Regions from separate parts of the Siphonobacter sp. BAB-5385 genome, predicted to be linked through region 2. Evidence: riboswitches for the same ligand, from Rfam matches in the RefSeq annotation. Region 2 holds a riboswitch; each other region holds the start of a gene.

Region 1 (10,852 bases), on a different contig from region 2:
GAAAAGCCCAAAGATAAAACCCGTGTAATGATGCCAGCGGAACCAGCGTTTCTTGTACGGACTAAACGCCAGCGATTCGGGCCGTTTACGTTGGTAGCGAATGAAGCCCATCGCCAATCCTGCCAGACACATCAGGGTTCCGATTATGGAAACCCAGATGACTATCTGACTCCAGACGGGTCGGTTACGGATGAGGAACGTCGGATAAATCCAGTGCGGAATCGGTCCCAGCCAGGCTAGCAACCGTTGCCGGGCCGTAACCTGTTGAACGACTTCGTTTGAAAAAGGAGACACATACACATAAGTCCCCGCTTCGTTGCCCATTTGCATTCGATATACTTCGGGCAGGTAGCCCTGTGAGCGGTGGGCCGCCATCCACTGATCGATCTCTGTTAATTTTTCAACCTGCTGTACCCCCGCATGGGACCAGTGCTGAGCCAATTGACGAGCAAAGCTTTCACTGGCATAGGGCAAAATAGCCGGGTTATCCGCGTAGATACTAAGCTGGCGGTTTTGTAGGGTAACGATCCGATATACGGGCCGATTCAGTACCATACCTAAGCGAATGGATTTGATGGAATCCGTTACTCCTGCTCTAGTAATCGCTTCTGCCGGCGTTAACAGGCAGGTTGTCAAATCAATCGGAGGCGTTTGTTGCAGCTTCTGGTGTGATTTGAGCGTCGGATACGACACGTACATCATCATCAGTCCCGACAGAAACCAGACCAGAAACAGTAGACTCAAGGCAAATCCCAGGTAGCGATGAACGAGCCGAATGGCTTTAATGACTGTTTTCACGAAAGATATACAAAGCCGCAGACTCCAAAAGTCCGCGGCTGAAAGGTTAAAGTTGGTAACTAAGCGTCAGCAGGTAATTACGGGTGGCTCCGGGATAAAACTGCCGGGTTAAGATCACGTTGGTGAAATAGCGTTCGTTAAACAGGTTATTCACATTCGCCCGAATGCCCACGCGGTTCAGCTGATACCCAAGGGCCACATCGACGGTTCGATAGGACGGCAAAACGTACGTATTCGCCGAGTTGGCGAAGGCTTCGCTTTGATAGTTGAAGCCCACCCCGGCATTCAGCCCTTTCAAGGTTTTTTGCTGAACCGTGTAGTTTAGCCAGGCATTTACCAGATGCTTCGGAGCCAGTACCGCCGTTTTACCCGCCACGGGGTTTACCTCCGCACTGGCGTAGGGTAAATACTGGGCTTTGGTGAAGGTATAACCCACCGTCAAATCAAGGCCCGCGACGGGATTGCCCTGAGCCTCCACTTCGAAGCCTCTCGATTCCGCCGAACCTACGCGTTTGAACACGCCACCGGGCAGACCTTCCACCTGATTGTCTTTTCGCATGTAGTACACCGAAGCCGAAGCGGCAAATTTTGATGACAGCTCCAGTCGGGAGCCCACTTCAGCCTGATAACCCGTTTCTGGATCGAACGTCTCCCCATTTGGAGCTACCCGGCGAGAGGGTTTGAAATACGTTGAGTACGAGGCGTAAACGGATAAAGGTTCAATGGGCTGATAGACTAGGCCCAGCCGATAGGTCAGGGCATTCCGGGCTATGGTTGATTTCGCTCCGTAGTTGGTTACCCGGCGGTCTTTGTCCACCTGATCGGTGTAATATTCGCCTTTGAATACATCGTAACGCAACCCGACTAATGCCTTGATTTTCTCGGAAAACCGGATGAAATCCTGTAAGTATATTCCGTGTACCGTTTCATCCGTAGCCCGGTAATAGGTATCGTAGTAATCGATATATCCCTGGTTTTCAATCGGGTTTTGTACGGGAATGGTTGCTCCTTTGCCGGGACCAAAAATCGTACCGTTATACGTTTTACGGTCCAGTACGCTAAGCGAATACCCCAGCAAAATCTTCTGCGAAACCTTGGCGGTGTTGAGATCGTAGGTCAGCTCCAGCTGATTTTGTAAGGGCTTGGTGAGGTGATTGAAGTAGTAGGGAAACGAGCGGGTAATGGAATCCCGCCGGGTATTGAGCGTCAGTTCTTCCGTTGAAAAATAATCGATGTTATCGTCCGAATACGAGAGCTGATTGGAAAGTTTCAGGTTGGCCATAAGCTGCCGCACGTAGCGAAACTGAACATCCGTTCGCGTATGCTTTAAAAAATCAGCGGGGTCGTTGTAACGCGTCATTAGATCCATGCCGGGAACCAGCACGCCGCCCGCCAAAACGGGAATACCCGAATCCGTGCGGTACACATCTTTATTGGCTCCTAACGACAAATAAAAGTAGTCCTTGCGGGTGGGTGTATATTCCAGGGCCACGTAGGCATTGTTAGTAGAGATACCCGCCTGCCGGAAACCATCGGTATTCGACACCCCGAAATCCATCCGGTACCGAAGCTTCGGGTTGATCGAACCACCCGCACCAGCCCGCATCCGACGGGTATTGAAACTCCCGTAAGTCGCGGAAAAATTAGCCCTGAAATCGGCCGTAGGCTGTTTCCGCACGATGTTGATGATACCACCCAGAGCCGAGTGCCCAAAGAGGACGGAAGCCGGGCCTTTCAGTACTTCGATGCGTTCGACGTTGGCTAAATTCGTGTTGGGGGCACTGGTGGAAATGTTATGTCGCTCATCCCGAACGCCATCCATCAGTACCACGAAATTGCTGAACCCGCGAATGGTGAAGTGCTGAAAACCGCCGTAGGTGTTGTTGGAACGAACGCCCGTAGTATTTTTCATGGCATCCCCCAGATCATCAATGCCGCGTTGCTCGATGGTTTTTGAGCTGACCGAGCTGGTAGACAAAGGCAGATCCCGCAGCGGAACATCGATTTTGTTAATCGCCGAAAAGGAGCGGTTTCGCTGACTGGTTACCGTCACGACCGAAAGCTCGTGGGTTTTCTGGTTAAGCTGATAATGCAGGGGCAGGGTTTCGCCGGCTTTGACCTGTACCTGAACCTGACGCACTTCGTACCCGATACCGCTCAGCGTGAGGGTATACGCTCCCGCCGGAATTGCCTGCAACTTAAAACTGCCGTCGGCCTGGGTGATTGCTCCCAGGCCCATAGGTCCAGACGAATAGAAATGCCGGGTATGGGTTCCTGGGTTTCCGTTTCAATTCGCCCTTCCAGCGAACCGTTTTTGTGTTGCGGGAATGCCTTTAAGAGTACACCGCAGAGGAGTACCCAGGTGGTAAAAAGGGCTTTGCTACTTAATCGTGAAGTAGAAATGGGGAGCATAACTTTTAACTAAAAGGTTAAAAGTTCTTCGCTTGCGTTCTCGCTAATGATGAGACAGGAATACAGAGGAAATCAGGAAAGCTTACGCACGGGCATACGCATATCGGCACAGTGGTGCCCCTACAACAAAGCAAAGCTCCCCTTGATAACGCTCTAAACCGTGAAAGCATGATCAGCTAAGAAAAAGGCAGGTCTCCTGACTTGTTCCATTTCAGACGCCTTCCCATACCGAATGATACAGTGGCTCAGTTGTCTGAAACGTGTGCAGTGTACAGTTTTCCGTTTACAGTTTTCAATTATACAAGTATTGAAAACGGAAACGGTCAACCGCAAACTGCGTAGAACTTACAGTTGCACGACAGCTCGTGATTTACACACGATTCCCTATTAATCTGTCTTTCGACAGAACCTTTTTCCGTGGAATAAGAAGTAAAGAACTTGAATGAGGCCGCGAAGGTAGGCTAAAAATGATAGATTAAAGAAGGAAGAGGTAACATTACCTAATGTCCTTGTTCAACCTTACTCAGGTTTAGCCCGATTAACTACGGTTTAGCCAGGCCCTGCAAAAGAGGAAAGTCAATAGGAAGGCTTCTATCGTTTTACCCGCCGAGCGGCTAATTTAGGCGTTTGCAGCCATTTCAGTGTCGCTCCTGTTTTCAGCTCTTAAACCCGTCCCTGACTCCAAGGATTGGTAGAGACGATTCAGTATAGAAGTGAAGGTAACGCTTCTTATTTGCCCACAATCTCTTTTCTGAAATGCTTCCCCCAGTTGCGTAATTCGACCAACAGGTCTTTCATGGACAGGCCCAGAGGGGTCAGAGCGTATTCTACCGTGACGGGCATACTATCATACAGCGTACGGGTAATGAGCTGATTTTCTTCCAGTGCCTTTAGTTCCTGCGAAAGCATTTTGGGCGAGATCTCCGGAATATCCCGCTGGATTTCACCGAAGCGTTTGTTGCCATACGTCAGGGAGATGATAATGGGAATCCGCCATTTGCCCTGAATGACTTCCATGGCATCTTTGGCTACTTTCAATTCATACTGGCAAGCGGGTTCGGTGCTTTTCATGTTTGGTAATGGTTCATACGTACTTACTCCCAGGTAACTACTTACCCACAGGTAACAGCTATCTTTTCGAAAGTGAATGTAGCTAGTTTTGTCGCATTCACATTATTGAACAAGATCATTCATGAAAAATCTGTTTTTTCTACTCGCGTTTCTAGTATCCACCGTCAGTCTGGCCCAGTCACGTACGCCACGAACCTTTCTGCTCGTGCACGGGGCCTGGTCGGGTGGATGGGATTACGCTAAAGTGGATGCCTTACTAACGGCTAAAGGGGATAAAGTCTACCGACCAACGCTTACGGGTTTGGGCGAACGCGTGCATTTGTCCAATGCCAACGTCAACCTCAGTACATACATCTCCGATATTGTCAATGTGATCCGGTTTGAAGACCTGCACAACGTAATTCTCGTCGGACATAGTTACGGCGGCATGGTCATAGCGGGCGTGGCGGAGCAGGTACCCGACCGCATCCGTCAACTCGTGTACCTGGACGCAATGGTACCCAATGATGGGGAAAGTGCCAGGGATGTGTGTGGTCCGATCTGGGACGCCTGATGGTATCGCACATCAAAGACAGCGTGATGACCTATCCCTTCGGTCCTACCAAACCCACGCCGCCCATGGACGTACCTCAGCCCATTAAAACTTATACGGAGCCGCTAAGAATTAGCAATCCACGGGTTAAATACATTCCAACTGCTTTCATTGTCATGACGAAAAACGGCAAAAGTGATAGCCATACGGACGCCATGGGCCTAAGTCGGGCCAGGGCCAGAAACTGGAAGATTTACCCCTTCGAAGGCGGCCATTACTCCATGCGGGAACAACCCGAAAATCTGGTAAAAAAACTGGAGCTGGTACTGGGGAAGTAATGGCTGAGGATTCGTTCGTAACTGTATCTTGAGTATTAATCAGTTATGAAGCATTTCCTTCAATTCCTCAGGAATATATAGGAGTCAAGTACTCCGGAAAACCTTTCAGAGATCGAGTCTTAGGTTGTGTTTTATTAAACGACGAGGGCAGGAACGGATGCAATCCATTCCTGCCCAACCGATCGAACCTACGGCTCTCGACAGAATTCTAAGAACCATACAGAATCGTTGAAAAACTCAGGTACTATCCGCAAAAACGCTAATTTAGTCGAGTCGGACTGTACCCGCAGAGGTCCCCATCGGCTCCTCCGCAGTTGACGGACGGGGAGCGTTTTCAATGGCCTCCAATAGCCAGACGGGAGGTTCCCCGGCTGGCTGGTCGCCCGAGGTCGTAGTCGTACCGGTATTACTGCTCGCGGGATCTGTTCCCTGGGGCTCTCCGCCGGCGTAACTCGGCGTTGAGTCCGACGTTACTGAGCCGGGAACGACTTCGGTTTTGGGATCTACTTCAATGGTTATTTTCATGGCGATGCTAGTTCAAAACCGCGTACCGGGCCTCGATATTGACGGGTACGTTGGTCAGATTTTTGATTAATACCCAATAGGTTACGTACGTGGCGTTAGCCCGTTCTACGCGGGTTTCCCATTCCACCTGGGGGGCTCCAGTCCGTGGTGACGTAGGTACCACATGCCAGATGACGTGCCAGCTAGCCGGCCAGTTGAACGTATACCACTGGGCGGAGGCATTGGCCGCTACCGTACCCGTAAATTGAACACCAACTCTCATGATCGTGAAGGTTTGAAATAAGGTTAAGAAAAATTTGTATCCGGGTTATCAGACCCCATTGTTTCAGCAGGTTGAGACTACCAGCCCAGTACCGTAAACCTCCCTTCAAAATTCAGGGGCCGGTTACTGAGATTGGTTACATTGAGCCAATAGGTAATGAAGCCATCCGAAGCCCGCTCTACCTGCGTTTTGATTTTAAGCTGCGGAGCACCGGGTACCGGCGTAGTAGGAACGGCCGTCCATACGACGTGCCAGTGAGCGGGCCAATTGAACGTATACCAGCGACCTGTAGCATTGGCCCCCAAACTGCCCGTAAACTGCACGCCCGACCAGGTATTGGTTTGTAAGACGAGCGGAATCAACTGGCGTAAGTTGGGACGATTACCGATCCGTTGCGTGAGCGGACGTCCGGTTGCGGCCTGTTGGGGAGAACCCGTCGTGCGGAGTACTTCCCGGGCCCGGGCGGGCGTCAGCGGGATGCGACCGTAAGCCCGAAGAATGCCCTGCAAACAGGCCAGGGTTCCGACAACGATCGGCGAAGCACTCGACGTACCGTTGAACGTATCGGTATACTGTTCGTTTTCGGGTCCTCCCTGTAAATCCCCGTACCCCGTGGTCGTCACTTCCCAACCCCATCCCTGCACGTCGATCATGGAACCAAAGTTGGAAAAATTGCAGCGTGCCCGGTCGGTGTATACTTCTCCACTACCCGTCTCGGCGTTGCGTCCGTGCGTACCGGGAGGCGGATTTCCTGCTCCTACTACCACGGCCCCCGAGTCCCGGTTGGCCCGGTTAAACGGATTCCGCCAGGTCGCCGGAAAACCCGTCAAAGCCGTATTATAGCCCGCCGCATCGAGGTTGTTGTTGCCATTGCCGGCAGCTTCGACCACAATGACACCCCGACTGACGGCATAGCGAATGGCGTCAAAATCGGCAGGCCACCATTCCACGGTCGTAAGGCCCAGGGTTGGGTGCGAATACTGCTGTTCAATCAGGATGATGTCTCCCGGCCGGAGGCTATCGGCTGCCAGCTGGATCACCTGGGGTAGGTTATAGGTCATGGCCGCATCCCGGTACACCGAAATAGCCCGCAGGTTAGCATCCGGCTAATGCCCGTTACCCCAATCGTATTGGTATCTCCACCGATTACACCCAGTACGGCTGTTCCGTGGTTTTGCCAATCGGCTCGCTGTACGCCGCTGAGTAATCCGCCCGAGTTCTGAGCCAGATCTTCGTGCGTAAAATTCCAGCCCCTTCAATGTCGATCACCTGCACATTCGCTCCCCGTCCACCCGGATACGTCCAAGCAAACACTGCATCAACGCCCTGGGGCGATGCCTGCAAATAGCCCTGTCGATCGACAAAACTAGGGGTAACCGGTACGGAAGGATCCGGAGCGGCGGACCGTACCGCTGTTTCAATGAAAGGCAACGTGGCCTGCGGCTGTACGTAAGCTCCCTCAACTTCTTCCCGTTGCAATAAGGACTGAATCAGAGGGTCTGCCTGCTCAGCGGGCACTTCCGTAACGTAGTATACGCTTAAATCAGGAGCGGATTCCGCGGAGGTTTCCAAGGTGGATAGCCTTGCGGGGGTATCGTTGAACAAAGGCCGGAACGATACGGATTCTGCTGCCGGGGTATTCGCCAATAGGGTGGCTCCCTGCTCCGGCGAGAAACTGGGCCGGACAATCACGACTACCTGCGTCCGTTGCGGACCTTCCGGGCCGCCGGCAGTCGGCGGTTCGCCCGGGAAAGGCTTGGTTGTTTTAGCCATCAGTTAAACAGGTTAAAAGGTTGAAGAATAGTATCAGACTTGTAAACACTTGCTGGCAAAATCAAACTCTTAGTCGCAACCGCACCCACGGATGGTAACACCATCGCTCCTGCTTTTCAGGAATATGAAATGCGTACGAAAGGGAGTGTCCTTTTCAGTAGGGGCATTACTTGCTTTCTCTACCTGCCGGTGTTTGATACAGCTTTTGTGAGGAGAACAGGTACGGCAAAAGCTGTAATAGAAGATTCAAACCGCATTCTATTGATTCACAGCGAAGCGAATGGTAAGGTTTGATTTTATTACCTTTGCCGGATGAACATTTCCTCGACCTCACCCACCCCGACTACGACAGACTTCAAAGGTTTTAAAGTCTACCCAATAGCCGGAGTGGCCAACCCTGCCCAACCCCATGGTCGGCGGGATTTTTATAAAATCGTTTTGATCAGCGGGGAAATGACGCTGAATTACGGCGGACAAAAGATCGATCTGAGCGGCAGTAACCTCATTCTGCTCAACCCCCGGGTGCCTCATGCGGTAGAACACCGCACGGAACGAAAGGGATTCGCCTGCGTCTTTACGGAAACTTTTCTGGCGGGTCGGGAACGTACGGAATTGCTCCAGCACTCACCCTTGTTTCGGTTCGATGGTTCGCCCGTTCTTTCGCTTAGTTCTGAGCAGACGGAATTCATGAGCAGTCTATTTCAAAAAATGCGATCCGTTTATACCAGCGATTACGAATACAAGGAAGACTTGTTGAAAACCTGTCTGGAGCTGATTTTACGGGAAGCTTTACGCATTCAGCCGCCCCTGCCTACGCTTTCAACCAAGAACGGAGCTACGCGGCTGACCCAGCTTTTTCTGGATCTGCTGGAAAGGCAGTTCCCTATTGAAAGTCCCGTTAGTCCGCTTCGTTTCCGAACGCCTCAGGATTTTGCCGAAGCCCTCTCGGTACACGTCAACTACCTTAATCGTTCCGTTAAGGAAAGTACTGGAAAGCCGACTTCCGTCCACCTGGCCGAGCGAATCACGGCGGAAGCCAAAGCCCTTTTACAACACACGGACTGGAGTGTCGCGGACATTGCGTACAGCCTCGGGTTTGAATACCCCACCTACTTTCACAATTACTTTAAACGAATCACCGGCCGTACGCCTAATCTCCTTCGAACGCGTAAAGTTTGAAAATCATACTTTTCGGTTTGATTCTCTTTATTCATTTCCTCCCTTTTAAATGGAGATTTGTCCTATCAAACTAGTAGCAGGGAAGCCCACCTACGAGCCCTTGCTATTGAACGATAAGTCAATGAAAATCATGGAAAAGAGAACACTAAACCGATTGGAAGTATCCGCCATTGGCTATGGCTGTATGGGCTTGAGCATGGGCTATGGTTCAGCCCCGGCCCCGCAAGAAGCGATCCAGCTGATTCGCCGGGCTTTTGAACTGGGCTGTACTTTCTTCGATACCGCTGAAATTTACGCCATGGGAGCCAATGAGCGACTGGTTGGCGAAGCCTTGCAACCCCTGCGTAATCAGGTGGCAATCGCAACCAAGTTTTTACTGCAGAAAGACTGGGAAGGCCATTCCCGGGAACGTTTGATGCAGGCGTTACGCAACCGTCTGGAAGCTTCCCTCAAGCGATTGGGTACGGATCACGTCGAATTGTACTACCAGCACCGCATCAATAAAGATATTCCGGTGGAAGACATTGCGTACTGCATGGGCGAATTCATCCAGGAAGGAAAAATACGGGGTTGGGGTCAGTCGCAGGCTACAGTCGAAGAAATCCGGCGGGCTCACGCCATCACCCCTCTGACGGCCATTCAGAGTGAGTACTCGATGATGGAGCGGAAGTTTGAACCGGACGTTATTCCCGTATGCGAAGCATTGGGCATTGGTTTCGTCCCCTTCTCCCCCCTGGCCAACGGATTTTTGTCCGGCCAAGTCAAACCCGAAGCCGAATATACCGGCATGGATGCCCGTCGGGTCATTACGCGTTTCGACAAGGATAATATCGTGGCGAATCAACCATTGCTGGATCTGCTACATCAGGTGGCGGCGGATAAACAGGCCACGCCCGCCCAGATTTCCCTGGCCTGGATGCTCCATAAAAAGCCTTTTATTGTACCCATTCCGGGCTCGCGAAAGGTGCATCGGATGGAGGAAAACTTCGGAGCCGCCGCAGTCGTCTTAACGGATGCTGAATACGCAGAAATCGAAAGGGCGTTGGCTCAGATTGAAATTCACGGCAACCGAACCGATGAAGACATTGCCCGCCTGCGGACGCTTCAGTAATCGATACGTATCGAACCAACAGTTACTCATGTAGTTAGCAACCCGAAAAGCTATTTCCAATCAATAGCTTTTCCGGGTTGTTGTCTTCACAGCCTTTCCCGCCCAAGTGTCTTTTCCCTAACCGGCGAAAGCATTCCTACGAATCATAAAAAGGATTTTACGTCACGGGTGAAGCTTCCACAGAACCTATCGGACAATCAGCATTCCTCCAAAGAATTTGCAGAAATTAGCGGTGTCAGCCTATATTTATAGATTAAAAACGCCGCAACACCATACAAAACGAGCGAAGCCATACTGATCATGAACTACTTATACGTCTTCAAAACGGGGATGAAAGTGCGTTTGCATCCCTATATGATCGGTACTGGAGTAAACTGTACGCCTACGTATATAACCGCATTCGCTCGCAGGAGGATACGGAAGAGTTAGTACAGGAAGTCTTTATTGTTTTGTGGGAAAATCGGCAATCCATCGTCATTACTGATTCGCTATCGCTGTATCTGTTTAGTATTCTCAAGCGACAGCTCGTTTCTTATTTCCGTTCCGAGAAAGTCAAATCGGTCTTTGCCGAGCATTTTGCTCACTTCATCCAAGGGCAAATGGACAATTCCACGGACGAACGCTGGGCCGTTGATGATTTGCAGCAACGCATCGAAGCCGCCATCGCCGAGCTTCCCAACAAATGCCAGGAAGTATTCTGGCTGAGCCGCAAGCAGCAACTCAGCAGCCTGGAGATTGCCAGCCAGCTCCAGATTTCCCAACGAACGGTAGAAAACTACCTTTCCCGGGCGGTCGCTCACCTGAAGCTCCAGTTAGGTGATGTACTGGTTTTCTGGGCGTTCACTTACCTT
Region 2 (10,852 bases):
CAATAAACTGAGGGCAATCAGAAAGGTAAAAAGGGGCTTCATTTGCTAATGTTTGGGTGATAACGTTTTAAAAATACGCGATAAGCTGAGGTTAACAGAAATATACTTTTCACTGTATGCATTCCGGCGGTTTTAAATGTCCTGGATTACGCAGGTCTGACTCTAAATTTAATACCTTATAAACGACGCATTCTCTTCAAACTGCTACCTTTAACGTCTCCTCTATCCTGGTTGTATTTAATTCTTTACTCATGCGTGGATTCCTTCGAACCGTTATTCTTCCGCTTACGCTCTACTGCCTTATGATTCTTCCCGTACCGGCTCAAATCCGTTTAATGGGTTACCAGCAGGCCCACATCAATCCCGAATTATTCCAGCGAGCCTGGGCGGCCCGCTGGATTTCGGTACCCAATGCCTCCGACAACGCCTACGGCGTGTATCATTTCCGGAAAAGCTTTGATCTGACGGCCCGTCCTGAACACTTTTACGTACACGTTTCCGCTGACAATCGCTATAAGCTTTTTGTGAATGGGAAGCTCGTAAGTCTGGGACCAGCCCGCAGCGATCCGTATAACTGGAATTTTGAAACCGTCGATCTGGGTCCTCATTTGAAAAAAGGGAAGAATGTACTCGCCGCCATAGTTTGGAATTTTGCCGAGTACAAACCCGTAGCTCAAATGAGTTTTAATCGGACTGAGTTTTTGCTACAGGGTGATACGGAGGCTGAACAACTGGTCAACACCGATACCAGCTGGCGGTGCCTGCGTAATCCGGCCTATACGCCCTGGCAAAAACCCGTTTACGGCTATTACGTGGCCGGTCCGGGCGATAACCTGAATGCCCAGCCCTACCCCTGGGGCTGGCAGCAACCCTCCTTTAACGACCAGGCCTGGGTACCCGCCCGACAGGGTATGCCGGCGGCGACCAAGGGCCACCGCGACTATCCAAACCGCCTGCTGGTACCGAGTCCGATTCCACCCATGGAAATGGCTACTGAACGGCTGGCCCGCATCCGGCTTTCCGAAGGAATGGAGAAACCCGCATCCGGTTTTTGAAAGGAACCAGGTCCCTGACCATTCCCGCTCATTCGAAGGTGCGGCTGCTACTCGACAATGAACAGCTAACGACGGGCTATCTGTCACTTCAATTCAGTCGCGGAAAAGACGCGGAAATTCGAATTGGTTACAGCGAAGCCTTATACAGTGATTCACTGACGCACGCCAAAGGCCATCGCGATCAGATGGAAGGAAAGTTTTTTGTTGGATACGAAGATCGGATTCAGGCTGACGGCGGTTCAAATCGTGACTTTACCTCACTGTGGTGGCGAACGTATCGTTACCTCAATTTGCTCGTTACGACGGCCGACGAACCGCTCGTACTAGAAGATTTATTTGGAACGTCTTCGCGGTATCCTTTAAAACAGGAGACGACTTTTTCGGTACCGGAGCGTAAAGATTTGCAGCAAATGCTCGACATCGGCTGGCGTACGGCCCGGCTGTGTGCCAACGAAACGTACATGGATTGTCCGTACTACGAACAGTTGCAGTATTTCGGCGATACCCGCATCCAGGCCTTGATTACCCTCTACAACACCCGCGACCCGTGGCTGGTGAAAAATGCCCTGGAGCAGGGTCGGCAGTCGATGGTAGCCGATGGACTGACCATGAGCCGATACCCTTCTAATCTGCACCAGTTTATTTCTTCGTTTTCACTGCTTTGGATTGGCATGGGCTATGATTACTATCGCTACCGGGACGATGCGAATTATCTGAAAACGTTGCTTCCCGCCCACCGGCAGATTTTATCCTGGTACGAACAATGGCTCAAGCCCGATTACAGTTTAGGCTACGTCCCGAACTGGTTTTTTGCCGACTGGGCAAACAGCTTCGATTACGGCGAACCGCCCCGCGAAAAAGACGGTGATTCAGCTTTTCAGGATTTGCTGTACCTGATGTCCCTGCAAATGGCCGCTGAACTCGAACAAAACCTGGGCCTGCCCGCTTTGGCTCAGCATTACCAGACGCTACAAACGAACCTGAAGAAAGCCATTTATCAGCATTACTGGAACCCGGGAAAAGGGCTACTAGCGGATACAAAAACGCAGCGTTCGTATTCCCAGCACGTCAATGCTCTGGCGGTACTCGCGGGTGTGGTTGAAGCAGATCAGGCCAAGCAGGTGATGCAAACGGTACTTTCGGATCGCAGTTTGACGCAAACCACCATTTACTTTCGCTACTACGTGAATCAGGCCCTGAGCAAAGCCGGACTGGGTGATCTTCTGTTGAATCATCTGCAACTCTGGCAGGATCAGATGGGACTGGGCCTGACGACCTGGGCCGAAATGCCCGAACCGTCCCGGTCGGACTGCCACGCCTGGGGTTCGAGTCCGAATATCGAGTTTTACCGCATCGTACTCGGCATTGATTCCGAGGCGGCAGGTTTTAAGAAAATAAGGATTGCTCCGGCCTTAGGTACCCTGAAAGAAGCTTCGGGGAGTATGCCCCACCCCGCAGGGACGATCAAAACGCAGTATACCTTAAACGCACAAGGCAAGTTAACCGCCCGCATCACCCTTCCTCCGGCGACGAGTGGCACTTTCTACTGGAAGGGCAAAGTCTATCCCCTTCAGGAAGGATCTCAGGTACTTGAGTTATAAGGTATTTAGACAAAAAGCCCCCACTTAAAAGCTGATTTTTAAGCGGGGGGCTTTTCTATCAAGGCATTTTTATTCTTTTAATCCTTTCAGGTACGCAATGCTTTGAGGCACCTGCTGAGCGATACTCGGACTTTCATCCTCAATAAAGTAATGGCGAATGCCCAGCCGCTTGGCCTCTCTAATAACGCCGGGAATGTCGATCTGTCCTGTTCCTAAGGCTACGTCGTTTTCCAGCGGGGTTGATCCCGTAAAGTCTCCTTTTACTCCTTTCTTAAGGTCTTTCAGGTGAATCAACTGAAACCGTTTGCCGTATTTTTTGAGCAAAGCCACGGGGTCGGCCCCGCCGTGTTGAGCCCATAGAACATCCAGCTCAAAGGAAACATCCGACGGATTGGTGTTTTTGACGAGGTAATCAAACAACGTTCCCTGTACGTAAGGGCTAAACTCGTAGCCGTGGTTGTGGTAACAGAAAGTTAAACCCGCAGCTTTCAGTACTTTGCCCGCTTTGTTAAAATCTTCGACGGCTTTTTTCGCATGATCGATGTTGAATGCTCCCTGATGCGGAATCCAGGCGACCATAACGTACCGGGAGCCAGGGCTTTTGCCTGTTTGATAACACTCTGAGGGTCACTCACCAGCTCCTCGTACGAAGCTCCTGTGGCGGGTATGGTAAGCTTCCGCTTCTGAAGCATCTGCTTGTACGCTTCCGGAGTCAGACCTTTCGGCGTATTTCCCTCGATTTCCGTAATGCCCAGCGAGGCAATCAGATCCAGCGTTTTCTCCACGTCTTTCGCAAATTCATTGCGATACGTATACGCCTGAACCCCAATAGGAAAAGTGTATAAAGGTTTATTACTTTGGGCAAAGGTGACTTCCAGCCCCAGCAGAGCCATCAGAAGTGTGCGGACAAAGAATACTTTCATAGAAAGATTTAGATAAGATTTGTATTCAAAGATACACTCCTTGTGGATCGAGTGGTTTTCGTTCTAGCAGGAAAGTTCGTTGCTGGTTTGTCTGCTTCGGGAGTAATCCTTTTGTATCTAGGAACTGTCGCAAAGCTTTGCCTTGTAGAACGCATTGACAAGCGTCACAGACGCTCGTCAAACCACAATTAAAAAGGCTTCCTACCCCCTCAATAGCCCCTTATACACAAAAGGACTGCTTCTAAAGCAGTCCTTTCAAAAGTGAAGTATCGCAGTAATTACTGAATACTAATCAACCGGGGAGTTTTCTGTTTTACCTCTTCCCGTTTAGGAATGGTCAGATGCAGCAGTCCATTTTCGTAGCGGGCCTGGATGCCTTCTTCATTGACGACATCTTTCGGCAGAACAAAGGTCCGCTCAAAAGACTGGTAGCTAAACTCCCGGCGGGAGTAGTGTTCTTCTTTTTTGTCTTCCGTTACCGATTGCTTTTGAGAGGAAATCTTCAGCGTATTTCCGTCAAGCTGGATGTGAAAATCTTCTTTTCTCATCCCCGGAGAAGCCATTTCGACTTCAAACGCATCGGCGGTTTCGCGAATATTCACCGCCGGAACGGTCGTACCCGTCGATGAAAAATGCGATTGATTCCAATTGAAAAGGTCGCGACCTAGGAAATCATCAAAAAAGCTGGGGAAGCTGGGAAACAGCTCATCCTTTTTTCTCATGAGTGACATAGTTACCTCCTTTTTAAAAGTTGATCAAACGAATGTAATGAAGACATTTCTTCATCACTTCCGCTCTTTTAAACGGGCATGCCAAAATTGTTTTTCTTACCTTTTGTCAGCGAAAACTGTCAAATTTTCACTAGGTAATCTTTCCTTTTGACAGTTAACGGATTCAATAATCTTACTACTATCCCAACCATTGGGGACGAATCCCAGGGTTTATCCTACTGAAAGGCAAGCAAAGCAACGTATCTTCGTCCCCGAAAAGGTTCTGCTTAACCGCGGATGAATAGGGAATCGTGCGGACCGCCGATGCGGTTTAAATCACGAGCTGTCGTGCAACTGTATGTTTTTCAGTTTTCAGCTTACTGTTTTCAGTTTTCAGGAGTAAAATACTTCACTAATCAACTGTAAACGGAAAACCGACTACTGTAAACTTTCTTTAGAGAAGCCACTGTACCTCGCGTATGGGAAGGCCTTGGGAAGGAAACGAGCCAGGAGACCTGCCTTTTTGTATCGGTTACACGCTTTCACGGACTAAGGCGGAAATCAGAAGTAGGTTTGCCGGAGGGGTGTACACGTCTCCGATTCTTCTTTTTTGTCTTTTTCAGGAAGGCCAGCTTATTCTTTCATGGCCAGTCATTTTCTCATTGCGGCTCCGCACAGTGGTTCGGGTAAGACGACGCTTACGCTGGGTCTGTTGCGGGCTTTGCGACACCGGGGCCTAACGGTTCAGCCCTTCAAGTGCGGGCCCGACTACATTGATAGTCAGCACCATCGTACGGCCGCCGGACGAGCCAGTATCAATCTGGATCTGTTTATGGCCTCCCCCGAACACCTGAAAACGCTTTATCAAACGTACCGTTCCGGAGCGGATGTGGCCGTTACCGAAGGTGTGATGGGCCTGTTCGACGGAGCCGACCGGATGCAGGCAAGTACGGCCTCGCTGGCCGAATGCCTGGGTATACCCATCATCCTGGTGGTACAGGCCAAGGCAATGGCGTACTCGGCAGCACCACTCCTGTACGGCTTCAGGCATTTTTACGCGGGCATACAAATCGCCGGCGTCCTTTTCAATGGTGTACAGACGGCCTCGCATTTCCGTTTTCTGGAAGAAGCCTGTCAGGATGTAGGGTTGCCCTGTCTGGGCTATTTCCCTACCCATCCCGATTTTACCATTCCATCGCGTCACCTCGGGTTACGTACGTCTTCGGAGATCGACTACGAGCGAATCATCGAAGCCATCGCCCGGAAGATTCCGCAGACCATTAACCTGGATCGGCTCTTAGCCCTTACTAAAACCAATGAAGAGGCTCCCCTAGCTCAAGCCTTGTCCCATCGTACGGCCTGTAAGGTGACTATCGCCCGGGATGAAGCGTTTTCATTTCAGTATCACCAAAATCTAGCGGTGCTGGAAGCCCTGGCGGAAGTACAGTACGTAAGTCCGCTACGGGATAGCGAGCTGCCCGAAACGCATCTCTTGTACCTGCCCGGTGGCTACCCTGAATTGCACGCTCAGGCCCTGAGTGCCAATACGTCCTTTCGGGAAAGCGTGCGAGCGTATTGCCAGAACGGCGGATACGCCTACGCGGAATGTGGCGGGTTGATGTACCTGGGCCGGCAGTTAACCGATGCGGAAGGTCACAGCTATCCGATGGCGGGGGTGTTTCCCTTTTCAACGAGTCTGCAACACGCGAAGCTGACCCTGGGTTATCGACAAATTCACTTTCAAAATACCTTACTGAAAGGTCACGAGTTTCATTACTCTACCTTACAGGAAGCGGAAGAGTTTGCTTCCCTGGCTCCGGTCCGCAATGCCCGGGGTCTGGAAGTCGGGACTAAAATCTACCGCGTACAAAATACCCTGGCTTCGTACGTACACTTATACTGGGGCGATGGCCCAACGTGGCTGACGGATCTGCTTCGTACGCTTTCTACTTCCCTTTCCACGCATCAACATGGCTGAAATCAAACGGCAACGGGTCATGCGACCCGACGGAAAAGCCATTAATCTGGTCCAGCGGCGGGGACATTTGTCCTACTGCTATAATGCCTGCTGCTGCGGGCGAACCGACCGCGGGTACGCCCCGGTACTGGTTGACGTCTACAAAAACGAATGGCTCCGCCGAAAAATGCGGAATCAGGTTCACTTGACCAAAGGCGGCTGCCTGGGCCCCTGCACGCTGGCGAACGTGGCTACGTTGCTTTTCGACGGGCATTCGGTCTGGTTTCATTCGGTCAATAGCGAATGGCACATCAAAGCCATTTTCGATTACATTGATCGCATGCTGGCCGCCGACTGCTTCCTGAGTCCGCCCGCCGAACTGGCCGAATTTGTCTTTCAGTATTACACCTGGAAAGGCTCGGAAACCGCTACCCTACGCGGAGAAACGCCCTCGCCCACCGATGGAATCGTGTTTCTGACGCACGCCGATACGGATTTGCTGACCCTCAGCCGGATCAGTTTACCCGACGATTTTCCCAAAGTACTGGGCCTGAGTTTACTGGCGATCAAGACCGAGGCTCACATGGCTCAGTTGCTGGAGCGGGAGATTGGAGCGGCTCAGGTGATTATTCTGCGAATTCACGGACGGCCCAGTAGCGTACCGGGTTTTCATGAACTGGTGAAGCGGGCCCAGCAGAATCAGCAGCATTTGATTGTCATCAGCGGTACGGGCGAACTAAACCCCGAATTTGCGGCGGTTTCTACGGTATCTCCAGCCATTCAGCAGGATGCCTTGTCCTACGTGCAGGCGGGCGGAGCGGGGAATTTTACGTCGCTGCTGTACTACCTTTCCGATCACCTGTTGCTGACGGGGTACGGAGCCGACCTGCCCCAGACGCTGCCCGAACACGGCCTTTACCATCCCGACTTACCCGAAAATGCGGAACTGAGCGACTGGCAAAAACATTACGATCCCCGGCAACCGACGGTCGGGATTACCTTTTACCGTTCGCACTGGATCAGTGGGAACACGGCTTTCGTCGATGCCTTGATTCGTTCACTGGAAGATCGCCAGATCAATGCCCTGGCAGTGTATACTTCTTCCTTGAAAGCGATTCATCCCGGAACGGGCTGCCCGCAGGCCTTTCAGTTTTTTGATCGAACGACAGGCGTGGCCATTGATACGCTGATCAATACGGTTTCCTATGCCATGACGGATGCCGATCAGCAGGGTTCGTCCGGGGCTTTACGTCAGCTCGATGTACCGATTTTACAGGCCATCACGAGTGGAATGAGTCGTGTGCCCTGGGAATTATCGAGTCGCGGCCTGACACCCCTGGATACGGCCATGAACGTCGCCATTCCCGAATTTGACGGGCGTATCATCACCGTTCCCATTTCTTTCAAGGAAAAAAACGGCGATACCACGGCGTATGAGCCTGTCCCCGATCGCATCGAGCGGGTAACCGGAATTGCTCAGCGACTGGCCCGACTTCGGCATACGCCGAACGCTCAGAAACGAGTCGCCTTCATTTTTACCAATTCGAACGCCAAAGCCTCCCAGATTGGCAATGCCGTCGGACTCGACGCTCCGGCTTCCCTCCTGGCGATGTTACAGGCCATGCAGGATGAAGGGTATTCGCTGGAAAACCTACCGACCACGGGTACGGAACTGATTCACCAGCTCATTGACCGCTGTTCGTACGATGAAACCTACCTAACGCCCGAGCAACTCGCACAGGCAGTGGGACGCGTATCTACTTCGCAATACACGCAGTGGTTGAAAGAGTTACCCGAACCGCTCCAGCAGAAAATGCTCAAGCAATGGGGACCTCCACCGGGCGAAACCTATGTACATGAAGGAAAAATTTCATTCGCGGGTATCGAGCTGGGAAATGCCATCGTGCTGCTTCAGCCTCCCCGGGGGTATGGCATGGACCCCGACGCCATTTATCACCAGCCGGACCTGGCTCCGACGCACCATTACTACGCCGTTTACCGCTGGCTCCGGGATGTCTGGAAAGCCGATGCTCTGGTGCACGTGGGCAAGCACGGTACGCTGGAATGGCTGCCGGGCAAGGGGATGGGCTTGTCGGAAAACTGTTTTCCCGATGCGATTCTGGGTGATTTACCCCTGTTTTATCCCTTCATTATCAACGATCCCGGCGAAGGGTCGCAGGCCAAACGCCGGGGCCACGCCGTTGTTGTTGACCACCTGACGCCGCCCATGACTACCGCTGACCAGTACGGCGAACTGGCTCAGCTCACGCAACTGGTGGATGAATATTATCAGGTGGAAATGCTGGATCCGGCCAAACTTCCCCTACTCCAGCGGCAGATCTGGGAGTTGATTCAGCGGACGAATCTGGATACGGATTTGTCGGCCCTGCTGAGTCGCGACATGGCGATCACAAACATGACTGGGACGATGAACTGACGCCCGAAGGCGTACCCGTAACGCTGACGGAGATGGCAGGCAAGGACATTGCTCACTTGATTGAAGACATTGACGGCTACCTCTGCGAACTGGGAGCGGCTCAGATTCGCAATGGCTTGCACACCCTGGGGCAAGTACCCGAAGGCGACGCTCTGGTTGATTTATTACAGGCCATGACTCGCCTGCCCAATCAGGATTTCGCCAGCTTACCCGAGACGATTGCGGGCCTGTTCAACCTTGATTTTTCACGTTTACAGGAACACAAAGGACAGAAACTGCCGCAGGTTGACCCGCATTTTCAGGAATGGGCGGGCCGTCCCCTCATTACGGCGGCGGATGCTCTGGAAGTGATCGATGAGATGAGTAATCACCTGTTTCGGGTATTGCTACAACATCGGTTCCAGCCGTCGCGACTGGATGAAGTACTCTTTGAAACCTTCCAGCTTCCTCCGGCCCAGCTGGATCAGTTGCGACCCGTCCTGCAGTACGTGTGTGAACAGCTGGTACCGAACCTGACCCGAACGGACGAGGAAATTTCTAATTTGCTGCACGGTCTTTCGGGTGGGTATGTTCCCGCCGGTCCGAGTGGGGCTCCTACCCGGGGTATGGCTCATATCCTCCCGACCGGACGCAATTTTTACGCCGTCGATCCCCGTGCCCTACCCTCACAGGCGGCCTGGGAAGTGGGTCAGCAACTGGCCCGCGAGGTACTCGAACGACATAAGCGGGAATCTGGAACTTACCCCGAAAGTGTAGGCATCAGCATCTGGGGAACGAGTGCCATGCGAACGCACGGCGATGACGTGGCCGAAATTCTGGCCCTGCTGGGCGTGCAACCCGTTTGGCAAACCGAAAGCCGGCGAATTACGGGCGTTGAAATCATTCCGCTGACGGACTTGGGAAGACCCCGAATCGACGTCACGACCCGGATCAGTGGGTTCTTCCGCGATGCCTTCCCGCATTTGATTGATTTACTGGATGAAGCCGTACAGCTGGTCATCGCCTTGGATGAACCGGAGGATCAGAATTTTGTCCGCAAGCATTACTTAAAGGATTTAAGTCAACTACAGGATTTGCCGCTGGAAGAGGCGGAGGAACGGGCAGCGTATCGCATTTTCGGAGCGGCACCGGGTAGTTACGGGGCGGGAATTTTGCCCCTGATTAACGAAAAAAACTGGCAGAATGAAGCGGATTTCGCTCAGGCTTATCTGAACTGGGGTGGTTACGCCTACGGCAAACAGGCGGCGGGGGTAGATGCCCGACAGGAGTTTCAGCAGCGGCTTTCGGGCGTGGAAGTGGCCCTGCACAACCAGGATAACCGCGAACACGACATTTTCGATAGTGATGATTACCTGCAATTCCACGGCGGCATGATCGCAACCATTCGTAGTCTGACCGGACAGCAGCCCAAGCATTACTTCGGCGACTCGCAAAACCCCGCCCGACCCGTGGTGCGGGATTTGAAGGAAGAGGCTCTGCGGGTATTCCGTTCGCGGGTGGTGAATCCGAAATGGCTGGAAAGTATGCAACGCCACGGCTACAAGGGCGGTCTGGAACTGACGGCCACGGTCGATTATCTCTTCGGGTACGACGCCACGGCCCAGGTTCTTGAAGACTGGATGTACGAAAAAGTAGCCCAAACCTACGCCCTCGACCCGCAACTCCAGGATTTCCTGCGGGAAAGCAATCCGTGGGCCTTGCAGGCTATCACCGAACGTCTGCTCGAAGCCGCCCAACGAAACCTGTGGGAGGAACCTTCGCCGGAAACGGTACAGGCCTTGCAACAACTGTATGCGTTAAGTGAGGGAGTACTGGAGGGGCGGTCGGAATAAAAACTAGCCATGGGTGCGACCCATGGCTAGTCATATTGAACCCCTTCGGGATTAAGAGCACCTGAGCTCGAAGGGGTTCCCACTGGTGCGGGTTTCTTAACCTGCACTAGTCCCTCCCCTCTAACCAGACATCGCAACCCCGAAGGGATTCAATATGACTAGCCCCGTAGGCAATACGGGGAAAAGAAAAACCCTCTTACAACGTCAACCGCTGTCCATTCTTTAGCAAAACCGCTTTCAACTCCCCATACGGTAATCGTTGCGGACTAATATTCTTATCGATTGAAAGCACCGCCGCCGTCGCCGCCGATTCACCCAAAATCATGAATACCGGTTC
Region 3 (10,852 bases), on a different contig from region 2:
TGGCTATAATACGTTCTCGCTGACGTATCAGGCTCAAAACCGCGAGCGTTCTTCCTACTAACAAGTACAGGAAAGACAAAAGAAAACCTCCGTTGCTGAGCAGCGGAGGTTTTCTTTTAATGGAGTAACAAGCACTAGAGTCCCTTCAAAACGGCTTCTTCAATCACCGAAGGATAATGTTTATATTCCAGCTGGTGGCATTTACGGGCCACTTCAGCGGCGGTATCACCCGGTTCTACGGGGAAGGAAGCCTGAAAAATGATGTTTCCTTCGTCGTAATGTTCATTGACAACGTGAATCGTAATGCCCGATTGCGTTTCGTTCGCCGCCACGACCGCTTCGTGTACGCGTTCGCCGTACATGCCCTTACCACCGTACGAAGGCAGCAACGCCGGATGAATATTGAGAATTCGATTAGGAAAAGCTTCGACCAGCTCTTTGGGTACCAGCCAGAGGAATCCAGCCAGAATGACCCAGTCGATGCGGGCTTCCTGGAGCCAGCTCAGTACCTCGCCGGAGCGAAACTGCTGCCGATCGAATAAACGAAGGGGAATGCCCAGGCGATTCGCCCGTTCGATGACGCCCGCCGATGGGTTATTACAGAGAATCAGTTCGACCGAAATCTCAGCGTGACCGTCGAAGTAGCGGGCGATATTCTCGACATTCGTACCCGAACCCGAAGCAAAAAGTGCTAAACGTTTCAAAAGCAAATAGTAGTTACGCAGGTACCTTCAACGTACCCGAAAAGTCAAAACAGTTGGAACTTACCGCAGGTACACGCCCGCCTCGGGACCTTCCAGTACCACCTCAATGTGGTCATTGAGCGTGGTCATCAGAGCGTAGCCGACGAAATCAGCGGATACGGGGTAGCGGCGGTAGTTGCGATCGACCATCACCGATACCTGTAAGCGTTTGAGCTTCGTCTGAAAAAAGGGCATCAGGCTGTAGGCGAGTGTACGGCCCGTATACAACACGTCATCGCAGACAATCACGCATTTGCCCGCCAGCGTGGCTGAGTCAATGTCTAGTTGAATGGCGTGGGAGGCGGGATCGGTTTTTGAAGCTGAATGTCAATCTGCTGTACCTTCAGCGGCGAAATGGCTTCCAGTTGTTCTTTTAACAGGGTTGCCATCACGACACCCTGACCTACGATGCCCGCCAGAACGATTTCCCGCTCTTCAAAATTGGTTTCGTAGACCTCAAACGCAATCCGGCGTAACTTCTGCTTGAGTTGTTCCGGATTCAGGAGCAAAGTTTTTTCAGTCGAAATCATGGCCGAATTTACGGGGTCCGCTTCGTACGGAAACCATAGTACGCCGGAAAAATCATAAAATTGACCGTCGATAAGATATTCTCGGAGCCGACATCATTTAGTACACCCGCCTTTTCGTATTTTTGTACTTTCGATGAGAATCGGTCGGAAGGCCCGCCAAGTTCTCCGATTTTCGTTATTTAGTTTTTCACTACTGAAGAAATGGCAAAAGTTCCGGTAAATCGCTACCAACAGCCCTACATTAACAGCGGTCAGATGGGAATGCCCCAGGGCGTTCGCACGAAAAAATATGGCCTTGAACCCAAAAAGTACATTAACCTGGCCCTGCGTGACTGGATTAAGCAGGAATGGTTCTGGTTTTTGATCCCCGTGGCTGTAATTATCATCAACGTAGTTCTGAACGTCACCAATGCGTATCCCAACTGGTGGATTTATCTGGTAGCCGTCTTAGGTGCAGTAGGTTTCGGATTGTTCCGGGCCATGCAGTTCACCGCTACTACGCAGGTGGAACAGAATAAGCAGATGTTCGAAAAATTCGTTTATGAATTCGACAACCGTCAGATCTTTGTCTGGAAAAACCGCGAGAAGAAAGAAGGAGGTCAACTGCCCTGGAACATGATTCAGTCGGTACAGAAGGAGAAAGATGCGTATCTGTTCATTTTAGGAAAATATCAGTATCTCTATCTTCCTTTCAATGTCTTTAATTCGGAGCACGACATCAAAATGTTCGAGACGATTTTGACGCGTAAAGAACTGTTGAAGTAATTGAAAAGGTATTCCATATAATCAAGCGAAAAGGTCGGTGGCTTGCCATCGGCCTTTTCTTTTAGTTAGCGAATCAGACTACGACACCGCAAATCCCCAAAACCATGTATCAACATCTGCTCAACGAACGACTGGACCCCTTACGTCAGCAGTTAATTGAACACTCCGTCTATCACCGTATTCACTCCATAGAGGCTCTACGGGTCTTTACCCAAAGTCACGCCTTTGCCGTCTGGGATTTTATGTCGTTGCTCAAAGCCCTGCAACGGCAATTGACCTGCGTGCAAGTGCCCTGGTTACCAACGGCTTCAGGGAACACGGCGTATCTGATTAATGAAATCGTTACGGGTGAAGAAAGTGACGTCGATCAGCACGGCGTACGCATGAGCCACTACGAATTGTACCTGCGGGCCATGCAGGAACTACAGGCGGATACTACGGTCATTGAAACGTTCGTAGCCGACCTGCGGCAGGGTAAATCCGTAAGCGAAGCCCTGGAAAATACTGGCATTCCCGAAGGAGCCCGGAATTTCGTAGCCTTTACATTTTCCGTCATTGATCGCAATCGTCCCCACGAAATTGCTGCCGCTTTTACGTACGGACGCGAAGACCTGATTCCGGATCTGTTCATCGAACTGGTACGCAATCTCAACGAACGCTTTCCGGGTCAGCTCGATACCTTCCGGTACTACCTCGAACGACACATTGAAGTAGACGGCGGTCATCATGGTCATCTGGCCGAAGCCATGGTGCAGGAACTCTGTGGTAACGACGAGACCAAATGGCAGGAAGCCATTGCCACGGCGGAAGAATCCATTCGTCAGCGGATTGATCTATGGAATTCCATCACGAGTCGTTTAGAACCCGTCGATCAGAACTAATTCGTAAAATTTTTAAGTAATTGCAGCGTTTCTAAAAGCAATACATCCAAAGAAAACTAAGGCTATGAAGTGAGCTTTTTTATCCGGCGAAGAATTCTAAACCTTCTTGGAAAAATTCTACTTGCTTCAAAGCCTGACTTCTCTGGAAGTAAGCGTACAAATCTTTACCTTTAAGTTTCAGTACCAACAACGAGTCTATACCTATTTCTTCACGCACTGCTTATGAGCAATTTCCACATCCAGGAAACGCCCGAAGTATTCGATGTCATCATCGTTGGCTCGGGTGCGGGTGGCGGCATGGCGGCTTATCAGTTATCGAAAGCCGGAGCCAAAGTCTGTTTACTGGAAGCAGGAGGTTACTACGATCCTGCTGATCCCAAGTACATTACGCAATTAAAATTCCCCTGGGAGTCCCCTCGTCGCGGAGCCAGTACCACACGTCCCTTCGGCGATTTCGACGCCGCCTGGGGAGGCTGGCAATTGGAAGGCGAACCGTATTCAGCGGCACCGGGTACCGAATTTCACTGGTTTCGTAGCCGAATGCTCGGCGGCCGTACCAACCACTGGGGCCGTATTTCGCTGCGTTTCGGTCCCGACGATTTTCGTCGCGGAACGCTCACGGGCATCGGGGATGACTGGCCGATTACGTATGACGATGTCGCTCCGTATTACGATAAAGTCGATAAACTCATCGGTATTTTCGGTTCGAAAGAAGGGCTTCGCAACGAACCCGACGGCCATTTCTTACCGGCTCCCAAACCGCGTTTGCACGAATTGATGCTTAAGAAGGCGGGAAAAAATCTGGGAATTCCGGTTATTCCGTCGCGTCTATCGATTCTGACAAAAAAAATTAACGACGAACGCGGTCAGTGTTTCTACTGCTCGCAGTGTGGCCGGGCCTGTCAGGTATACGCTGACTTTTCTTCTTCGTCCTGCCTTTGCAAACCCGCGGTCAAAACGGGTAATACCCGGCTGATCAACGGAGCGATGGTTCGCGAAGTACTGACCGATCAGAAAACCGGATTGTGTACGGGCGTTTCGTACGTGGATACCGCTACCTTACAGGAGCGGACGGTACGCGGAAAGATTGTGGTACTGGCGGCTAGTTCCTGTGAATCAGCCCGATTGCTGTTGAACTCCAAATCAGCCCGTTTCCCGAATGGACTCGCTAACTCCAGCGGGGTCATCGGTAAATACCTGAATGACTCGACGGGAGCCAGCCGTTCGGCCTTCATTCCGGCTCTGATGAACCGGAAACGGTACAACGAAGACGGTGTGGGTGGTATGCACGTATACACACCCTGGTGGCTGGATAACAAAAAGCTGGACTTCCCCCGGGGCTACCACATCGAATACGGCGGCGGCATGGGTATGCCCATGTACGGCTACGGCATGGGGATTCACGGCATGAACGGCAAGTACGCCTATACCGATGGAAAGTCATTGCCTTCGGGTGGTTACGGTTCGCGTTTGAAAGAAGATGCCCGCCGTTTCTACGGAGCGTACGTGGGTATGGCCGGTCGCGGTGAACCGATTCCCTTGGAAAGTAACTACTGCGAAATCGATCCGAATAACGTTGATAAATACGGGATTCCTACGCTGCGATTCCACTACAAATGGTCGGAAAACGAAGTGAAGCAGGCCCAGCACATGCAGGATACGTTTGAAGAAATGATCCACGAAATGGGAGGTATTGCGTTAGGAAATAAACCGGGGAAAGAACAGAACTATGGCCTGGAAGCTCCCGGCAAAATCATCCACGAAATCGGTACGGTCCGCATGGGCAGCGATCCCAAAAAATCCGCTCTGAACTCGTTCATGCAGGGTCACGACGTGAAGAACCTGTTCGTCGTAGACGCCGCTCCGTTCGTTACCCAGGGCGACAAAAACGTAACCTGGACGATCCTGGCGATGTCTATGCGAACGAGTGACTACATCATTGATCAGGTGAAACAGAAGAATTTATAAAGCGTTTTCTGTTTTCGGTTTACAGTTTTCAGTTATGGCTACCGTTCAGCGATTTGAGGATTTAAAAATCTGGCAAAAAGCTAGGGTATTTTCTGTATTGATTTTTGAATTAACGGGGACGGGTCCCTTTGGCATGGACTTTGACCATCGAAGACAGATCAGGCGTTCGGCAGATTCGGTCATGGACAATATTGCTGAGGGTTTTGGACGAGGGAGCAAAGGTGAGTTTATCCAGTTTCTGGGAATCGCCAAAGGTTCGTTAACGGAAGTCAAATCTCAGTTATACCGAGCATTAGATCGTCAGTACATTTCAACAGAGATCTTTGAAAAAGTGTACGCAGATGCCGATGAGCTAGGGAAAATGATCGCTGGATTTATTTCCTATCTGTCAAAAACGGAAATCAGAGGAAGTAAATACAAAGGCTCTACTGACAAAAATCAATTACAGGAACCAGCGTTGGATTATCAGGGCTGGACGGAGTAGACGTACTAATTACTGAAAACCGAAAACAGGCAACTGAAAACTGATACGCATGAAACGTCGCGATACACTTAAATCCATTGCACTCGGGTCGCTGGGCATGGCTACGGTTCCTTCGACGGACCTGGTGGCGGCACCGCCTGAGAAACCGCTACCCATTCCCGGTGGACGGCAGAAATCCGAAGCCATTCGGGATGCCAAACTCATGGCGGAAAAGTTCTTTACGCCGCACGAGCTGAAAACGATTACGGTCCTCTGCGACATCATCCTTCCCGCCGATCAGAAGTCAGGGAGTGCCTCGCAGGCGGGCGTACCCGCGTTCATCGAGTTTATGGCGAAAGACCAGCCCGTACACCAGACGCCCCTGCGGGGTGGGCTGGCCTGGCTCGACAGCGAAAGCCGCAAACGCTTTAACAAGAAGTTCGTAGAACTGACGAAGCCCCAGCAAATCGAAATCGTCGATGACATTGCCTACCCTGAACAGGCCAAGCCCCAGTACTCTCAGGGAGTAGCTTTCTTCAACAAAATGCGTGACATGACGCTTACCGGTTTCTACACCACCCGCATGGGCTTTGACGACCTCGGCTACGTAGGAAACACCCCCAACAATTGGGAAGGTGTACCCGAAGAGGTGCTGAAGCAGTATGGCTTGAGTTATGAATAGGGAATGTTTTAGGTTTGAAAAGAGAGTTTGAAGTTTGAAAAGGTGTGAAGTTTGAGTAAAGTTTAAAGTTTGTTGGGGTTTGAATAGCGTTTCAAGTTTGAGTGAAGTTTGAAATTTAAGTAGGGTGCAAGGTTGAGCGAAATAGGTTATTAACTTCATAGCCTAGGGTCATTTCACTGTACTTACAAGCCACTGAAACCCCTCTCAAACGCTCTTCACACCTAAAACCATTTAAACCTGAAACTTCACTGAAACCCCATCAGACCTCAATCTCATTCCCCAATGCTGATTCGGAGAAATACCGGGTCAGCATTTTTATTTTCCCTACTTTTGCGGACGTTTTAGGTTTCGGTACCTCCCGGTACCGGATTAAAAGGGAACACCGGTGCAAATCCGGGGCTATCCCCGTAGCTGTAAGTTTCGGTCAGTTTACAGTTTACGGTTTATCGTTTTCAGTTAATGGGTAATCGTATTTAACTGAAAACAGACAACCGAAAACTGCAAACTGAAGTTTCCAGACAAATCGCCACTGTATCCGTTCCGGTATGGGAAGGCGTCTGGGATGAAACGAGCCAGAAGACCTGCCTGAAACGAAATCCATTTCGAGCTTTCGGGTGAAAAGTCGTTTAGGAAAGGTAGACTATTGGCGGGTGGCTCTGACGCCCGTCCGTATCGTTTATGCCTTTCGCCTCGCGTAACCGGATTGCTCATCATCTCTTTTATTCAGAAAACGATGAGCGTTTTTACCAAAAGTACCCTTCTCTGTTTGTTGGCTACGACCGCTGTTTGGGCTCAGGAAACCCAGCTGGAACCCGTCACCGTGACGGCCAACCGTACCGATCAGAAACTCTCCCAGACCGGAAAAGTCGTCACTGTACTCCCGGATTCAGTCCTGCAAAAATACGCTACGCAGTCCGTCGGTGAATTGCTTTCGCGTCAGGCTGGCTTCATGGTAGTTGGTGCCCAGGGGCCTCTCGGTACCAATCAGGACGTATACGTACGCGGAGCCGGCCAGGGCAATACCTTGATTCTACTCGACGGCGTACCCATTTACGATCCCTCCGGTATCAACAACACCTTCGATCTGAACTTACTTTCCGTGGGCGAAATCGAACGGATTGAAATTCTGAAAGGAGCCCAGTCTACTCTGTACGGCTCGGATGCCGTGGTGGGGGTCATCAACATTTTCACCCGAAAGGAAGGCGACCGTCCGTTAGGAGCTTCGGCTACGGTACAGGGCGGGAGTTATGGTACGTTTCGGGGTACGGTGGGCCTGAATGGTTCTTCCAAAGCCGGATACTTCAACGCCCAGTACACGCGGTTACGTTCCGATGGGTTTTCGGCGGCATACGATGCCAAAGGCAATCAAAACTTCGACAAAGACGGTTTCTGGCAGGATAACGCCTTGTTCAACGGCGGAATCCAATTGGGATCGAAGTTGCTCTGGAAAGTACGGGGCATGTATTCCTGGTACCGAAATGAACTTGACGGGGGAGCCTTCAAGGATAGTACTCAATACGACTATACCAATACCATGAAAATGGCCGGTACGGGTTTTGAGTATACGCACAAACTCGGAAAGCTGACGGCCAATTATGCGTTTACGACCTTTGACCGGAAATCCGAGCTGGATCAGTCGAGTTTTGAGGGGAATACCCATTTCGCCGAACTCTACCATTCCTGGAATATACGACCCTGGTTTGATCTCATCACGGGAGCCGATCTTCGTTCACAAAATACCTATCAGGCTAATCCATACGGCCCACCCATTCAAAAAGATACGGCTCATACGCAGTTGATAAGTGCCTACGTAACCGCTCTGTTACGTAGTCGAACCAACCTTGCTCTGGAATTGGGTGGCCGGTATAATCACCATTCGTTGTACGGAAGCAATGTTACGTATTCGGTCAATCCTTCGTATCTGTTCAAGGATCGATACAAAGCCTTTGTCAATCTCTCCAGTGGCTTCCGAACGCCTACGTTGTATCAGTTGTATTCGGAATATGGCAACAAAAGCCTGAAACCGGAAACCAGTCGTTCGCTGGAGCTGGGGGTACAATGGTTTAACAAAGACAAAAAGTCCAATATACGGGTACTGTACTTTGATCGATTAATTAAACAAGTGATCGATTTCCAGTCACTCAGTCAGCCTCCGTATGGCCGGTATGTGAATTACAATCAGCAAAAAGATCATGGGTTCGAACTCGAAGGCTCTTACCTGTCAAACGGCTGGTCGCTGACGGCGAATGCGACTTACGTGACCGGGCAGGTTACGCAGCCCGTGAATGGACGCGATACGACGTTTAATAATCTATTCCGTCGCCCAAAGATTTTGGTCAATGCGACGCTGGGTTATCAGATTACCCCGAAAGTATTTGCTTCCGCTACAGTACGCTCTTTAGGGAAACGTGCAGATCGATTCTACAACGGTGAAACCTACCAAACGGAGCTTGTCGAGCTGAAACCTTACACCACTCTGGACGTTTACGCCGACTACCAGATCAATACTTTCCTACGCGTATACGGCGATGTCCGTAATCTGTTTGATATGCAGTATTTTGACATTTACGGATACAATACCCGGGGCCGAAACTTTACGGCGGGCGTGCGATTACAGTTTTAATACGAGAACTACGTAAGCTGAAGGGTCTGGCCCGGGGTGCAACCTCGGGCTAAGCAAATTGAACCCCGTTGGGGTTTTTAGTACAGCTCAATAGCAAGCGTTTGAGTGGAGGCTTTAGCGAATGTGTCTACTTCAAACAGCCCTTAAACCACCTATCAAACCATTCAAACCTTAAACCAAAACACCCCCGATGACTTTAAAAGAAACGCTTCGTCGAAAGATTGATCTAAAAACCAAACCGCTGGGAGCCCTGGGTCAACTCGAAACGCTGGCCCTACGGATCGGTCTGATTCAGCAAACGGAGACTCCTGCGTTGAACAATCCGACGATCCTGGTATTTGCCGCTGATCACGGGATTGCGGCGGAAGGCGTGAGTGCATACCCAGCGGAAGTGACGTATCAGATGGTCCTTAATTTTTTAGGGGGTGGAGCGGCCATCAACGTTTTTTGCCGGGAAAATGGTCTGGATTTACGCGTCGTAGATGCGGGCGTGAACGCTGCTTTTCCGGAGCATTCTTCTTTAATCGCTGCGAAAGCGGGCTACGGAACGGCTAGTTTTCTACACGGTCCCGCCCTGACGGTTGAACAGCTGGAATTCTGTCTGGCCAAAGGAGCGGAACTGGTACAGAGCTTACAGCAAACGGGCTGTAATGTCGTCGGATTTGGGGAAATGGGAATCGGAAATACTTCCTCGGCGAGTATGCTCATGAGCGTTTGTACGGGCATCCCGCTGGACCAGTGCGTGGGCAAAGGAACGGGACTGACGACGGATCAGCTATCCCGTAAACGAAGCGTATTGCAGCAGGCTCTGACTCGGCACGGTTCGCCCACCGACCCTTATAAAATCCTGCAAACCTACGGAGGCTTCGAAATCGCCCAGATGGTGGGAGCTATGCTAACGGCCCGTTCGTTACACATGGTCTTGCTGGTGGATGGCTTTATCTCGACGGCTGCTTTGCTCGTAGCCAGCCGGATACAGCCGGAGGTGTTGGAGAACGTAATCTTCTGCCACCATTCCGCCGAACAGGGACATGGCTTACTACTGGATTTTCTGCAAGCGGAACCTTTGTTACGGATGAACCTGCGGTTAGGCGAGGGTACGGGCTGTGCTTTGGCGTATCCACTGCTGAAAAATGCCGTGGCCTTTCTCAATCAAATGTCTACTTTCGCCGAAGCCGGTGTTTCTTCGCTTGATGACTGAATTACGATTATTCCTAACGGCGGTGGGTTTTTACACCCGCATTCCCATTCCGGGCTGGGTTGGCTACGGGGCCGAACAACTCAATGCCTCCCGCAAATACTTCCCCCTGATTGGAGCCATCGTGGGGGGAATGATGCTGGCGGTCTATTTCAGTAGTGAACTGATTTTCCCCAAAACGATCAGTATTTTGCTGAGTATGATTGCTGGAATCCTAACGACGGGAGCCTTCCACGAAGACGGTTTCGCGGACGTATGCGATGGCTTTGGCGGTGGCTGGACCAAGGAGCAAATCCTGACGATTATGAAAGACAGTCGGGTCGGAACGTATGGAGTAGTCGGCTTGGGTCTGCTACTGAGTTTGAAGTTTCTGATTTTACTGGAAATAGCGGGAGTTTCCCCTCATCTCTTCTGGAGTGGTATTCTGAGTGGACAAATCGTAAGTCGCTTTATCGCCTCCACCATGATTGATACGCACGCCTACGTTCGGGATATCGATACCAGTAAAGTGAAACCGATGGCTTCCGCCCGATTAAAGAGGCCAACGTTGTTCGTAGGATTCTTCTTTTGCCTGGTATCCCTGCTGACCTTACCCAATTACTGGCTGGGATTGGCGGCAGTATTGGCGTTCGGCAGTAAAGTAATACTAGCTCAGTACTTCAATCGATGGATCGGCGGGTATACGGGCGATTGCCTGGGTGCCATTCAGCAGGTGAGTGAAGTGATTTTTTACCTTAGTCTATACGCGGGATGGAAGTGTTTGTAATTCGTCATACCGCCGTCAAAGAGGCCCAGGGGCTTTGTTATGGGCAGAGTGAAATGGCTCTGGCCGAAACGTTTGCCGCTGAATCACAGCGAATCGTAGATCGGTGTCCGGAAATCTTTGATGTGGTATTCAGTAGTCCCTTACAGCGTTGTACGCAATTGGCCGGGCAGTTGCCCGCCCGGGAAGTACAAACGGATGATCGACTGAAAGAAGTATCTTTCGGGAGCTGGGAA

Evidence for each region. A riboswitch is a leader RNA that binds a small molecule or an ion and turns the genes downstream of it on or off. The one in region 2 is predicted to bind cobalamin.
Region 1: it holds a riboswitch for cobalamin, as region 2 does, so the genes downstream of both, BWI93_RS02635 (TonB-dependent receptor) here and BWI93_RS23125 (cobyrinate a,c-diamide synthase) in region 2, are expected to answer to the same signal.
Region 3: it holds a riboswitch for cobalamin, as region 2 does, so the genes downstream of both, BWI93_RS06890 (TonB-dependent siderophore receptor) here and BWI93_RS23125 (cobyrinate a,c-diamide synthase) in region 2, are expected to answer to the same signal.

Annotation. Positions count from the first base shown of each region.
Region 1 is NZ_NMPS01000031.1:163,410-174,261, forward strand. Features, by position in the region: gene BWI93_RS02630 (PepSY domain-containing protein) at 1-798, opposite strand, end outside; gene BWI93_RS02635 (TonB-dependent receptor) at 845-3,037, opposite strand; cobalamin riboswitch at 3,379-3,638, opposite strand; gene BWI93_RS02640 (helix-turn-helix domain-containing protein) at 3,940-4,281, opposite strand; gene BWI93_RS02645 (alpha/beta fold hydrolase) at 4,403-4,834, shown strand; gene BWI93_RS02650 (hypothetical protein) at 4,810-5,151, shown strand; gene BWI93_RS02655 (hypothetical protein) at 5,416-5,676, opposite strand; gene BWI93_RS02660 (hypothetical protein) at 5,684-5,938, opposite strand; gene BWI93_RS02665 (S8 family serine peptidase) at 6,016-6,999, opposite strand; gene BWI93_RS02670 (hypothetical protein) at 7,085-7,711, opposite strand; gene BWI93_RS02675 (AraC family transcriptional regulator) at 8,024-8,890, shown strand; gene BWI93_RS02680 (aldo/keto reductase) at 9,021-10,001, shown strand; gene BWI93_RS02685 (RNA polymerase sigma factor) at 10,313-10,852, shown strand, end outside.
Region 2 is NZ_NMPS01000220.1:68,854-79,705, reverse strand. Features, by position in the region: gene BWI93_RS23145 (PQQ-binding-like beta-propeller repeat protein) at 1-42, opposite strand, end outside; gene BWI93_RS28345 (alpha-L-rhamnosidase N-terminal domain-containing protein) at 252-1,055, shown strand; gene BWI93_RS23140 (alpha-L-rhamnosidase C-terminal domain-containing protein) at 1,052-2,656, shown strand; gene BWI93_RS29810 (sugar phosphate isomerase/epimerase family protein) at 2,726-3,235, opposite strand; gene BWI93_RS29805 (hypothetical protein) at 3,145-3,579, opposite strand; gene BWI93_RS23130 (Hsp20/alpha crystallin family protein) at 3,858-4,301, opposite strand; cobalamin riboswitch at 4,551-4,827, shown strand; gene BWI93_RS23125 (cobyrinate a,c-diamide synthase) at 4,933-6,267, shown strand; gene BWI93_RS29140 (cobaltochelatase subunit CobN) at 6,260-8,683, shown strand; gene BWI93_RS29135 (cobaltochelatase subunit CobN) at 8,716-10,515, shown strand; gene BWI93_RS23115 (FAD-dependent oxidoreductase) at 10,712-10,852, opposite strand, start outside.
Region 3 is NZ_NMPS01000070.1:143,041-153,892, forward strand. Features, by position in the region: gene BWI93_RS06850 (DUF4136 domain-containing protein) at 1-61, shown strand, start outside; gene BWI93_RS06855 (phosphoribosylglycinamide formyltransferase) at 135-704, opposite strand; gene BWI93_RS28605 (hypothetical protein) at 765-992, opposite strand; gene BWI93_RS28610 (hypothetical protein) at 1,025-1,273, opposite strand; gene BWI93_RS06865 (YcxB family protein) at 1,475-2,038, shown strand; gene BWI93_RS06870 (DUF3050 domain-containing protein) at 2,143-2,919, shown strand; gene BWI93_RS06875 (GMC oxidoreductase) at 3,142-4,887, shown strand; gene BWI93_RS06880 (four helix bundle protein) at 4,922-5,371, shown strand; gene BWI93_RS06885 (gluconate 2-dehydrogenase subunit 3 family protein) at 5,421-6,032, shown strand; cobalamin riboswitch at 6,359-6,636, shown strand; gene BWI93_RS06890 (TonB-dependent siderophore receptor) at 6,676-8,655, shown strand; gene cobT (nicotinate-nucleotide--dimethylbenzimidazole phosphoribosyltransferase) at 8,846-9,856, shown strand; gene BWI93_RS06900 (adenosylcobinamide-GDP ribazoletransferase) at 9,849-10,619, shown strand; gene cobC (alpha-ribazole phosphatase) at 10,604-10,852, shown strand, end outside.